3 regions of the Bacillus sp. TCT6 genome follow, and region 1 is predicted to be linked to each of the others. Evidence: a T-box and tRNA genes for the amino acid it is inferred to sense, from the RefSeq annotation. Region 1 holds a T-box; the other regions hold tRNA genes.

Region 1 (3,634 bases):
TCCATTCGTTTCACTTTTAGAAAAGAAAGGTGTTTCAAGAATCGTATCGATAGCCTCAATATACTTAATAGTAATCGGATTATTTGTGTTTTTAGTTGTAACTGTTATCCCTATTATTAAAGATCAAATTGATGCATTAATTGATAACTTACCGTACTTTGGCCATGAGATTGAACAAGCAGCGCGTAGATTCGGGGAAAGTAATTTACTTGGTAAAATTCAGGAGAATTTAAATATTAATGTTGCGAATATGGTAAAAGACTATACAGTTGATTTTACAAAGTCATTATCATCAGTAACTGGGAATGTAACTGGATTCTTGAGTACTGTTACAGAGGTTGTTTTAACATTTGTAATGGTTCCATTTATATTGTTCTATCTTTTAAAAGATGGCGAACAATTGCCGAATCACTTCTTAAAATTCATTTCAGAACAAAGACAACCAGCAGCAATGAGAATACTAGATGATATGCACTATGCGATTAGCTCGTATATTAGAGGGCAAATTATCGTGAGCTTGTTTATCGGTATTATGCTATTAATCGGTTACCTTATTATCGGTATTAAATATGCGGTACTACTTGCGATTTTAGCGATGATTGTAAATATCGTTCCGTACGTAGGACCAATTATTGCTATTACACCAGCGTTAATTATCGCATTTATTGACTCGCCAGCAATGGTGTTAAAAGTAATCATTGTTATGATGGTTGTACAATTAGCAGAAGGTAAATTTATTTCTCCTCAAGTAATGGGGAAAAAGCTAGATATTCACCCAATTACAATCATATTTATCATTTTAACTGCCGGAAACTTATTCGGGATTATGGGCATTATTTTAGCCATTCCAGGATACGCGATATTAAAAGTGTTAGTTACGCACGGTTATAGATTTGTTAAGTTGAATACGTGAAAAAAGAGCTAAAACAGTGGGAACTGTTTTAGCTCTTTTTTATTAACAATTCATTTGCATATTGGCGCGCCCATTGATCCGCTTCCAATATAGCATCTAGTGAAAGGTCTTTTACGTTATGATGAGCTTCAACTGTTTTGTAAATTGTTTTTTCAATATCGAAAAAGACAATTTCATTTTTTAAGAATCGTGCATTCGCAATTTCATTTGCTGCATTTAATACAGCGGGAGTAGTACCACCGATTTTGCCACATTCATATGCGTATTGTAGACAAGGGAACTTCTCTAAATCTGGTTTTTCAAAATGTAAACTACTGATTTCTAATAAATTTAATTTTTTATAGGAAGAAGGTAGCCGAGTAGGATAGTGAAACGCATATTGAATAGGCATTCTCATATCAGGAGCACCGAGCTGTGCCATAACTGATCCATCAATAAATTCTACTAAAGAATGAATGATGCTTTCTTTATGAATCATTACATCAATTTTTTCATACGGAATATCAAATAGCCATCTCGCTTCCATTACTTCGAATCCTTTATTCATTAATGTGGCAGAATCAATCGTTAGTTTTGCGCCCATTAACCAGTTTGGATGTTTTAAAGCGTCCTTAGCTTGTAACGTTTGCATTTCTTCACGTGTTTTATCACGAAAAGCACCACCGGAAGCTGTTACAATTAACTTCTCAATCTCTTTATTATTTTCTCCGTTTAAACATTGGAAAATAGCTGAATGCTCACTATCTACTGGAATTAAGCGACATCCGTTTTGTTTCGCTAGTTCAGTTACGATATGTCCAGCTGCAACTAAAGTTTCTTTATTAGCAATAGCGATATCTTTCTTCGCTTTTAATGCTTCAATTGTTGGGAGTAATCCTGAAACACCGACAACAGAACTTAATACAAGATTTGAATCAGGGTGAGTAGCTACTGCAATTAAGCCATCAGTCCCGTGTGTGATTTTTGTATTTGCTGAAATACGCGTACGAAGCGTGTCTGCTAAGTCTTTTGTCGCAACGCTTACAATACGAGGTTGAAACGTTTTGATTTGTTGCTCAAGAAGATCAATGTTATAATTTGCGGTTAAACCGACGATTTTGAAATGTTCAGGATGAGCTGAAATAACATCTAATGCAGATGTGCCGATGGATCCTGTGGAACCTAAAATGGATATATATTTTACCATGAAAAAACCTCCAAAGTTGTTTTGAATATTTCTGCAAACCTATATAAGATTAGACAATTGAAGTGGAAATTCCTGCTATATAAAATAGAAAATTCGGGTTTGTTTGGAAGTGAAATGTGATAAACTGTAAAAAAATAACGAAAAAGCAATGAAAGAGAAGAGTACATATTCGAAACTTTTCAGAGAGCTGATATGTGGTGAGAATCAGTAAGGGATGAATATGGAATGGGCTCTGGAGCTTCTAACTGAAATGAGTAGGTAAAGACGGTTACTTCACGTTAAGAAGTTGAAGTGAGCTATAATGATAGCTAATTAAGGTGGTACCGCGGGAGTTTCTCGTCCTTTTTAAGGATGAGAGGCTCTTTTTATTTTGAGAAAGGAGGAGTTAGTGTGAGTGAAAAAATAATGTTAACAGGAATTAAGCCGACAGGTTATCCGCATTTAGGAAATTATATTGGCGCGATTAAACCTGCATTACAAATGTCAAAGAATAATGAAGGAAAAGCATTGTACTTTATAGCTGATTATCATGCGTTAAATGCTGTGCATGATTCAGAAAAGTTCAGCAGTTATACGAAAGAGGTAGCAGCTACTTGGTTATCGCTTGGACTTGGGGAAGATGTTATTTTTTATCGACAAACAGAAGTGCCGGAGATTCTAGAATTAGCTTGGATATTAGCTTGCTTAACTCCGAAAGGACTTATGAACCGTGCTCATGCGTATAAAGCGAAGGTGGAGCAAAATAAAGAAGCGGGTTTAGAGATAGATGCAGGAGTGAATATGGGATTATATACGTATCCGATCTTAATGGCGGCGGATATATTACTATTTCAAGCTACTCATGTACCAGTTGGGAAAGATCAAATTCAGCATATTGAAATTGCACGTGATATTGCGACGTATTTTAAGCATACATTCGGCACGACATTTACACTTCCGGAGTATGTCATACAAGAAGAAGGAGCAATATTACTAGGACTTGATGGAAGAAAGATGAGTAAAAGTTACGGGAATGTAATCCCATTATTTGCAGAGAAAGAAAAACTACGAAAGTTAATATTTAAAATCAAAACAGATTCTTCACTTCCGAATGAACCGAAAGAACTAGAAACGTTATTTATGACATATAAAGAATTTGCGATGGAAGATGAAATACAGTCGATCCGTGAAAAATATGAGACTGGAATCGGATGGGGTGATGTGAAAAAAGAGTTGTTTCGCGTTGTAGATCGTGAGTTAGCTGGACCTCGTGAGAAATACGCTATGTATATGAATGAGCCAAATTTATTATACGAAGCGTTAGAAAAAGGTGCTGAGCGGGCAAGAGAAATCGCGAAGGTAAATTTAGCTGAAATTAAAAAACGGATTGGATTTGAGAGGGGGCGCTGAGCGTTCCCTTGTTTATCTATATAATATTCTTCATATTGATATGTAGAGCAAGGAATTCGCACTTCTTTTCAAAACTTATTAGTTGCATATGTTAAAAAGTATGCTAATATAGGGTTACTTATTAAATGTGTTTAATAAGTATAATT
Region 2 (3,634 bases), 2.5 Mb from region 1:
AACTGCCTGACTAGGTCCATAATATGATAGGAAATCTGTACACTTACGATATTTCCGTAATAAATCATGTGTATACAAATCATATACAAAAGTATTACAATACATTGCTAAACTCATCATATCACTATTTAATTGCTCTTTTGATAATGATTTCGCTCTCTTGCACATATAAAAGAATGTAAATTCCAATACTTCTTTATGAGATAATAAATGTTTACAATCGGTTATACACTTCTCATTAAATTTAACTCTATCCCAAATTTCAATATCCCTATCTGTCAATTCACCTATACGATATTTAATAATTAAATAATTTAAAGCAACTGATTGCGTCAAAAGATCCCATGTTTCATATTCCAATGAAGTATGAACAAACTCAGCTAATCCTTGCGCTATCATAAAATCATTTGCCTCTTCATACCAACCAATCTCTTGGCATAAGCGAAGAATACGCACTAAAGTTGGAATTTCATCTTTATGAAACTGCGGTAATTTCTTTGCTTTATTCATGCCATATACGATAAATGCCGCTAAATTTTCTTCTTTATAAAATTCTTTCTCTTTCCATACTAATATAGTTCGTTCTTTCCCCTCACCTTTTGGGTGACAAGGTACAAGCAAAGAAAATAATTCAGCGAAATTATTTGGTTCTATATATGTATCTGTAACCAAATTCCAATTTGGATCGCCCTGTACAGCCTTCATATAATTCCCCTTCCCTTTTCATCTATGTAGGAAATATTAATTTATTATCGCACCACTAAAAATTAATATTGTTATATTCAAAATCTATCATAATACTTATATCTATCAGTATATCATCTTTTCTCTTATTAAAAATTAAGAATAACAAATTTTAAAAAAATGTCGAAATTATTAACCGTATCCTTATTATATAATGTCTCAGATACATCACGCTAACATATTAGTTTAATCCATATATGCTAGAATAATGCATCTGAACTTTATATATAATTTAGCTCTTTATGAGTGACCATTAAACTCTCGGTTAATTAAAGTTTCAATTTACTCTGTACGCTCTGAGATTTCGCTCAAGGCAAATCCAGCTTGATCATCTGCTGATTCCCTTATAGCTAAATCTCCTAGTGCTAACATGCCAATAAGCTGACCACTATCAACTACTGGTAACCGTCTAATTTGATACTGTGCCATTAGCTCTGTAGCTTTTTCAATAGAATCATTTGGAGAAACTGAGATAATATTTGTTGTCATTACATTTGTAATTTTATTAGATCCAGGATGTTTTTCAGCAATCCCTCGAACAACTAAATCTCGATCAGTAACAAGCCCAACAACTTGCTCATTTTCAACAACAGGAATTAATCCAACCGATTCTTCCTTCATTTTTACAGCTGCCTCATATACATTGTCTAGCGGTGTACAATGTACAATATGGGTACTCATTAAGTCTCTAACTTGTGTCATTATTTATTTCCTCCTTTTTATACATACCATAGCTTTTCCAAAATTCCTTTATTTATTTCTGGAAAGTAACATTATAAAAAGGATTAACAAAATAAAAAAGAGCCAGCATAATGCTGACTCTTTTTTGTATGACCCGTACGGGATTCGAACCCGTGTTACCGCCGTGAAAGGGCGGTGTCTTAACCACTTGACCAACGGGCCATGGCTCCGCAGGTAGGACTCGAACCTACGACCGATCGGTTAACAGCCGATAGCTCTACCACTGAGCTACTGCGGAATAATATATGATGGGCCTAAATGGACTCGAACCATCGACCTCACGCTTATCAGGCGTGCGCTCTAACCAGCTGAGCTATAGGCCCATATACTTACAGGGGCAGTAGGAATCGAACCCACACTGGAGGTTTTGGAGACCTCAGTTCTACCTTTAAACTATGCCCCTAAATGATGCCGGCTAGAGGACTTGAACCCCCAACCTACTGATTACAAGTCAGTTGCTCTACCAATTGAGCTAAGCCGGCATAAAAAAAATGGTGGCTCGGGACGGAATCGAACCGCCGACACGAGGATTTTCAGTCCTCTGCTCTACCGACTGAGCTACCGAGCCAACATAAATGGCGGTCCCGACCGGGGTCGAACCGGCGATCTCCTGCGTGACAGGCAGGCATGTTAACCACTACACCACGGGACCATTTGGTTGCGGGGACAGGATTTGAACCTGCGACCTTCGGGTTATGAGCCCGACGAGCTACCGTACTGCTCCACCCCGCGACAATATTAAATTTAAAAAATGGAGGAGGTAGAGGGATTCGAACCCCCGCGCGACTCTCGCCGCCTGTCGGTTTTCAAGACCGATCCCTTCAGCCGAACTTGGGTATACCTCCATGAAGGAAAAATAAATATTTTATTATTATATGTCTAAACCATTTAAAAGAAAATGGAGGAGGTAGAGGGATTCGAACCCCCGCGCGATTCTCACCGCCTGTCGGTTTTCAAGACCGATCCCTTCAGCCGAACTTGGGTATACCTCCGAGACATATATTAAATAAAGTGGAGCCTAGCGGGATCGAACCGCTGACCTCCTGCGTGCAAGGCAGGCGCTCTCCCAGCTGAGCTAAGGCCCCATGTTTTTTGGAATATCGGGAAGACAGGATTTGAACCTGCGACCCCCTGGTCCCAAACCAGGTGCTCTACCAAGCTGAGCCACTTCCCGTTAATAAAAGCGCGCCCGAGAGGAGTCGAACCCCTAACCTCTTGATCCGTAGTCAAACGCTCTATCCAATTGAGCTACGGGCGCATATGGTGCCGAGGGCGGGGGTCGAACCCGCACGGTGGTCACCCACCGCAGGATTTTAAGTCCTGTGCGTCTGCCTGTTCCGCCACCCCGGCATGTCATATTGAAAATTGGAGCGGAAGACGGGATTCGAACCCGCGACCCCAACCTTGGCAAGGTTGTATTCTACCACTGAACTACTTCCGCAAGACATGTATGAGTTGTTTTATTAAAAGTGCGGGTGAAGGGAGTCGAACCCCCACGCCAAAGGCGCTAGATCCTAAGTCTAGTGCGTCTGCCAATTCCGCCACACCCGCATGTTTTATTAAAAATGGTGAGCCATGAAGGATTCGAACCTTCGACCCTCTGATTAAAAGTCAGATGCTCTACCAACTGAGCTAATGGCTCTTAATGGCTGGGCTAGCTGGATTCGAACCAGCGCATGACGGAGTCAAAGTCCGTTGCCTTACCGCTTGGCTATAGCCCAATAATTAAGAATGGTGGAGGGGGGCAGATTCGAACTGCCGAACCCGAAGGAGCGGATTTACAGTCCGCCGCGTTTAGCCACTTCGCTACCCCTCCGACATATATGGTGGAGGATGACGGGATCGAACCGCCGACCCCCTGCTTGTAAGGCAGGTGCTCTCCCAGCTGAGCTAATCCTCCATTTTGCCTGGCAACGTCCTACTCTCACAGGGACAAGGTCCCAACTACCATCGGCGCTAGAGAGCTTAACTTCCGTGTTCGGTATGGGAACGGGTGTGACCTCTCTGCCATCATTACCAGACTGTATTCATTTAAGACAAGAATCATTTTAACTTATTTACTTTTGAAAGTCAACAAGTTTTTATATTCTTTCAAAACTAGATAACATTGCTTCATATTATATGGTTAAGTCCTCGATCTATTAGTATT
Region 3 (3,634 bases), 2.7 Mb from region 1:
CATCGCTCAACGGATAAAAGCTACCCCGGGGATAACAGGCTTATCTCCCCCAAGAGTCCACATCGACGGGGAGGTTTGGCACCTCGATGTCGGCTCATCGCATCCTGGGGCTGTAGTCGGTCCCAAGGGTTGGGCTGTTCGCCCATTAAAGCGGTACGCGAGCTGGGTTCAGAACGTCGTGAGACAGTTCGGTCCCTATCCGTCGTGGGCGTAGGAAATTTGAGAGGAGCTGTCCTTAGTACGAGAGGACCGGGATGGACGCACCGCTGGTGTACCAGTTGTTCTGCCAAGGGCATAGCTGGGTAGCTATGTGCGGAAGGGATAAGTGCTGAAAGCATCTAAGCATGAAGCCCCCCTCAAGATGAGATTTCCCATAGCGTAAGCTAGTAAGATCCCTGAAAGATGATCAGGTTGATAGGTTCGAGGTGGAAGCATGGTGACATGTGGAGCTGACGAATACTAATAGATCGAGGACTTAACCATATAATATGTAGCGATGTTATCTAGTTTTGAGAGAACATAAAAAATTTGTTGACTTTTAAAGTGAATAAGTTATAATAATGATTGTCTCAAAAGAATAATGTCTGGTAATGATGGCAGAGAGGTCACACCCGTTCCCATACCGAACACGGAAGTTAAGCTCTCTAGCGCCGATGGTAGTTGGGACCTTGTCCCTGTGAGAGTAGGACGTTGCCAGGCAATATTATTCCGCAGTAGCTCAGCGGTAGAGCTATCGGCTGTTAACCGATCGGTCGTAGGTTCGATTCCTACCTGCGGAGCCATTGGAGAGCTGTCCGAGTTGGCCGAAGGAGCACGATTGGAAATCGTGTATACGTCACAAGCGTATCAAGGGTTCGAATCCCTTGCTCTCCGCCATAGGATTTATAATATTTGGCCCGTTGGTCAAGTGGTTAAGACACCGCCCTTTCACGGCGGTAACACGGGTTCGAATCCCGTACGGGTCACCACTTTGGAGGATTAGCTCAGCTGGGAGAGCACCTGCCTTACAAGCAGGGGGTCGGCGGTTCGATCCCGTCATCCTCCACCATATGAATTTTATATAAATAGTATTATCGCGGGGTGGAGCAGCACGGTAGCTCGTCGGGCTCATAACCCGAAGGTCGCAGGTTCAAATCCTGTCCCCGCAACCAAATGGTCCCGTGGTGTAGTGGTTAACATGCCTGCCTGTCACGCAGGAGATCGCCGGTTCGACCCCGGTCGGGACCGCCATTTTAATAAGGCTCGGTAGCTCAGTCGGTAGAGCAGAGGACTGAAAATCCTCGTGTCGGCGGTTCGATTCCGTCCCGAGCCACCATTTATTTTAATAAAATACGCCGGCTTAGCTCAATTGGTAGAGCAACTGACTTGTAATCAGTAGGTTGGGGGTTCAAGTCCTCTAGCCGGCACCATGTAAGTTTCGGAGGGGTAGCGAAGTGGCTAAACGCGGCGGACTGTAAATCCGCTCCTTCGGGTTCGGCAGTTCGAATCTGCCCCCCTCCACCATTTACATAGGGGCATAGTTTAAAGGTAGAACTGAGGTCTCCAAAACCTCCAGTGTGGGTTCGATTCCTACTGCCCCTGCCAAATATATTTACACAACATGGCGGTTGTGGCGAAGTGGTTAACGCACCGGATTGTGGCTCCGGCATTCGTGGGTTCGATTCCCATCAGTCGCCCCATTTTTATTTTTAAAATTACAAATAATTTAATTGATACTTACATATAATTAAGTAAGAATTCGATGGGCTATAGCCAAGCGGTAAGGCAACGGACTTTGACTCCGTCATGCGCTGGTTCGAATCCAGCTAGCCCAGCCATTTTTGCGGAAGTAGTTCAGTGGTAGAATACAACCTTGCCAAGGTTGGGGTCGCGGGTTCGAATCCCGTCTTCCGCTCCAATGAAATTTAATATGGCGGCATAGCCAAGTGGTAAGGCAGAGGTCTGCAAAACCTTTATCACCGGTTCAAATCCGGTTGCCGCCTTTTCTTTTGTGCCGATGTGGCGGAATTGGCAGACGCGCACGACTCAAAATCGTGTTCCTTCGGGAGTGTCGGTTCGACCCCGACCATCGGTATCATGAACGTCGTAAAAAAACTCTATACAATTAGTATAGAGTTTTTTTTGTTTTCTTTTCATTACATGACAAAATAAGCACAAAAAGTGTACGGTGAGTAAACTGCGAAACATTAAAAGGATAAAAACAAACATTCAATTTTATCCTTTTAATTGCGGTATTCTATAATATTCCCTTCAAGCACTCTAGAGAGAATTTCTCCACCCCGGTGACATGAAGTTAAATCCGACACCACCAGTAGATATTAGTACATGATCAGCTGTTAATTTCGTAATTTCTAAAAACTTCTTTTCAAACTTTTCTCTGTTGTATTTGTACATAGTTGAGTGGCACGACCACATGTGCGTTGAAGTACTCAACCAGTCCCCTAATTCCTTCAATTCAGGAAACGCCTCAAATTGGATTGGTTCATCTAATTTCATGAATCTTACTTGATAGATAGTTGGGTTTAACTTCTCTCCTATTCCTTTAAAAGCATGTGATTTTTTCTCATTTGAATGTGTCATAATTCTCCCTCCACCTTTTCTTCAAATTTTTCCCTATTTTTATTGTACAGCAATAGAAAGTAATTATGGGAATATTATGGAAATCGGTATCGGCAATATAAAAAGACTCTAACAGAAATGTTAGAGTCTTTTTTGTTAAATTATATTATGTGATGCTAAAATTCGTAATAAACTTAGGAATTCATGTATAATATAACTTGTCGAAAGAACAAAATGATAGTGATTTATATTATGTCTGTAATATGAATCAAAAATGAACTTTTTATATTTCTTTTAAAAATGTGTTGAACACACATTATATTTCATATTAATATTTTTATGTAGATTTAAAACGAGAAAGAGAGTGGAAAGTATGGGCCGTAAATGGAACAATATTAAAGACAAAAAAGCATCGAAAGATGCAAATACAAGCCGTATATACGCGAAATTTGGACGTGAAATTTATGTGGCGGCAAAACAAGGAGAGCCAGATCCAGAATCAAACCAAGCGCTTAGAGTCGTATTAGAACGTGCGAAAACATACAATGTACCAAGAACAATTATTGATCGTGCAGTTGAAAAGGCAAAAGGCGGTTCAGAGGAAAATTATGACGAGCTTCGTTATGAAGGATTTGGACCAAATGGAGCTATGGTTATTGTAGATACACTTACAAATAACGTAAACCGTACTGCAGCAGATGTACGAGCTGCATTTAGCAAAAACAGTGGTAACATGGGTGTAAACGGTTCTGTAGCTTACATGTTTGATGCGACAGCTGTTATCGGCCTTGAAGGTAAAACATCAGATGAAGTTCTTGAAATTTTAATGGAAGCAGATGTTGATGCACGTGACATTCTAGAAGAAGAAGATTCTGTTATCGTGTATGCTGAACCTGATCAATTCCATTCAGTACAATCTGCACTTAAAGGTGCTGGTGTTGAAGAATTTACAGTTGCAGAATTAACAATGCTTGCACAAAGTGATGTTACACTTCCCGAAGATGCTCAAGTACAATTTGAGAAAATGGTTGATGCATTAGAAGATTTAGAAGATGTGCAACAAGTTTACCACAAC

The links. A T-box is a leader RNA that pairs with one kind of tRNA and senses whether it is charged. The one in region 1 lies ahead of AC0ONG_RS15150 (tryptophan--tRNA ligase), so its partner is inferred to be a tRNA-Trp.
Region 2: it encodes a tRNA-Trp, which carries the amino acid that the T-box ahead of AC0ONG_RS15150 (tryptophan--tRNA ligase) is inferred to sense. The anticodon was not compared.
Region 3: it encodes a tRNA-Trp, which carries the amino acid that the T-box ahead of AC0ONG_RS15150 (tryptophan--tRNA ligase) is inferred to sense. The anticodon was not compared.

Annotation. Positions count from the first base shown of each region.
Region 1 covers NZ_JBVYHX010000001.1:2,968,872-2,972,505, reverse strand. Annotated here, with positions in the region: gene AC0ONG_RS15160 (AI-2E family transporter) at 1-913, shown strand, start outside; gene AC0ONG_RS15155 (1-deoxy-D-xylulose-5-phosphate reductoisomerase) at 942-2,099, opposite strand; T-box leader at 2,239-2,446, shown strand; gene AC0ONG_RS15150 (tryptophan--tRNA ligase) at 2,490-3,488, shown strand.
Region 2 covers NZ_JBVYHX010000001.1:480,600-484,233, reverse strand. Annotated here, with positions in the region: gene AC0ONG_RS02320 (DUF3965 domain-containing protein) at 1-705, opposite strand, end outside; gene AC0ONG_RS02315 (CBS domain-containing protein) at 1,027-1,446, opposite strand; tRNA gene AC0ONG_RS02310 (tRNA-Glu) at 1,576-1,647, opposite strand; tRNA gene AC0ONG_RS02305 (tRNA-Asn) at 1,649-1,723, opposite strand; tRNA gene AC0ONG_RS02300 (tRNA-Ile) at 1,735-1,808, opposite strand; tRNA gene AC0ONG_RS02295 (tRNA-Trp) at 1,818-1,888, opposite strand; tRNA gene AC0ONG_RS02290 (tRNA-Thr) at 1,895-1,967, opposite strand; tRNA gene AC0ONG_RS02285 (tRNA-Phe) at 1,978-2,053, opposite strand; tRNA gene AC0ONG_RS02280 (tRNA-Asp) at 2,062-2,137, opposite strand; tRNA gene AC0ONG_RS02275 (tRNA-Met) at 2,141-2,217, opposite strand; tRNA gene AC0ONG_RS02270 (tRNA-Ser) at 2,238-2,330, opposite strand; tRNA gene AC0ONG_RS02265 (tRNA-Ser) at 2,385-2,477, opposite strand; tRNA gene AC0ONG_RS02260 (tRNA-Ala) at 2,498-2,570, opposite strand; tRNA gene AC0ONG_RS02255 (tRNA-Pro) at 2,586-2,659, opposite strand; tRNA gene AC0ONG_RS02250 (tRNA-Arg) at 2,670-2,743, opposite strand; tRNA gene AC0ONG_RS02245 (tRNA-Leu) at 2,747-2,835, opposite strand; tRNA gene AC0ONG_RS02240 (tRNA-Gly) at 2,852-2,926, opposite strand; tRNA gene AC0ONG_RS02235 (tRNA-Leu) at 2,956-3,036, opposite strand; tRNA gene AC0ONG_RS02230 (tRNA-Lys) at 3,052-3,127, opposite strand; tRNA gene AC0ONG_RS02225 (tRNA-Gln) at 3,132-3,206, opposite strand; tRNA gene AC0ONG_RS02220 (tRNA-Tyr) at 3,218-3,301, opposite strand; tRNA gene AC0ONG_RS02215 (tRNA-Val) at 3,310-3,385, opposite strand; rRNA gene rrf (5S ribosomal RNA) at 3,391-3,506, opposite strand; rRNA gene AC0ONG_RS02205 (23S ribosomal RNA) at 3,607-3,634, opposite strand, start outside.
Region 3 covers NZ_JBVYHX010000001.1:269,391-273,024, forward strand. Annotated here, with positions in the region: rRNA gene AC0ONG_RS01220 (23S ribosomal RNA) at 1-483, shown strand, start outside; rRNA gene rrf (5S ribosomal RNA) at 584-699, shown strand; tRNA gene AC0ONG_RS01230 (tRNA-Asn) at 708-782, shown strand; tRNA gene AC0ONG_RS01235 (tRNA-Ser) at 785-876, shown strand; tRNA gene AC0ONG_RS01240 (tRNA-Glu) at 894-968, shown strand; tRNA gene AC0ONG_RS01245 (tRNA-Val) at 973-1,048, shown strand; tRNA gene AC0ONG_RS01250 (tRNA-Met) at 1,075-1,151, shown strand; tRNA gene AC0ONG_RS01255 (tRNA-Asp) at 1,155-1,230, shown strand; tRNA gene AC0ONG_RS01260 (tRNA-Phe) at 1,240-1,315, shown strand; tRNA gene AC0ONG_RS01265 (tRNA-Thr) at 1,334-1,409, shown strand; tRNA gene AC0ONG_RS01270 (tRNA-Tyr) at 1,420-1,503, shown strand; tRNA gene AC0ONG_RS01275 (tRNA-Trp) at 1,511-1,584, shown strand; tRNA gene AC0ONG_RS01280 (tRNA-His) at 1,604-1,679, shown strand; tRNA gene AC0ONG_RS01285 (tRNA-Gln) at 1,743-1,817, shown strand; tRNA gene AC0ONG_RS01290 (tRNA-Gly) at 1,823-1,897, shown strand; tRNA gene AC0ONG_RS01295 (tRNA-Cys) at 1,912-1,982, shown strand; tRNA gene AC0ONG_RS01300 (tRNA-Leu) at 1,993-2,074, shown strand; gene AC0ONG_RS01305 (DUF3884 family protein) at 2,260-2,580, opposite strand; gene AC0ONG_RS01310 (YebC/PmpR family DNA-binding transcriptional regulator) at 2,933-3,634, shown strand, end outside.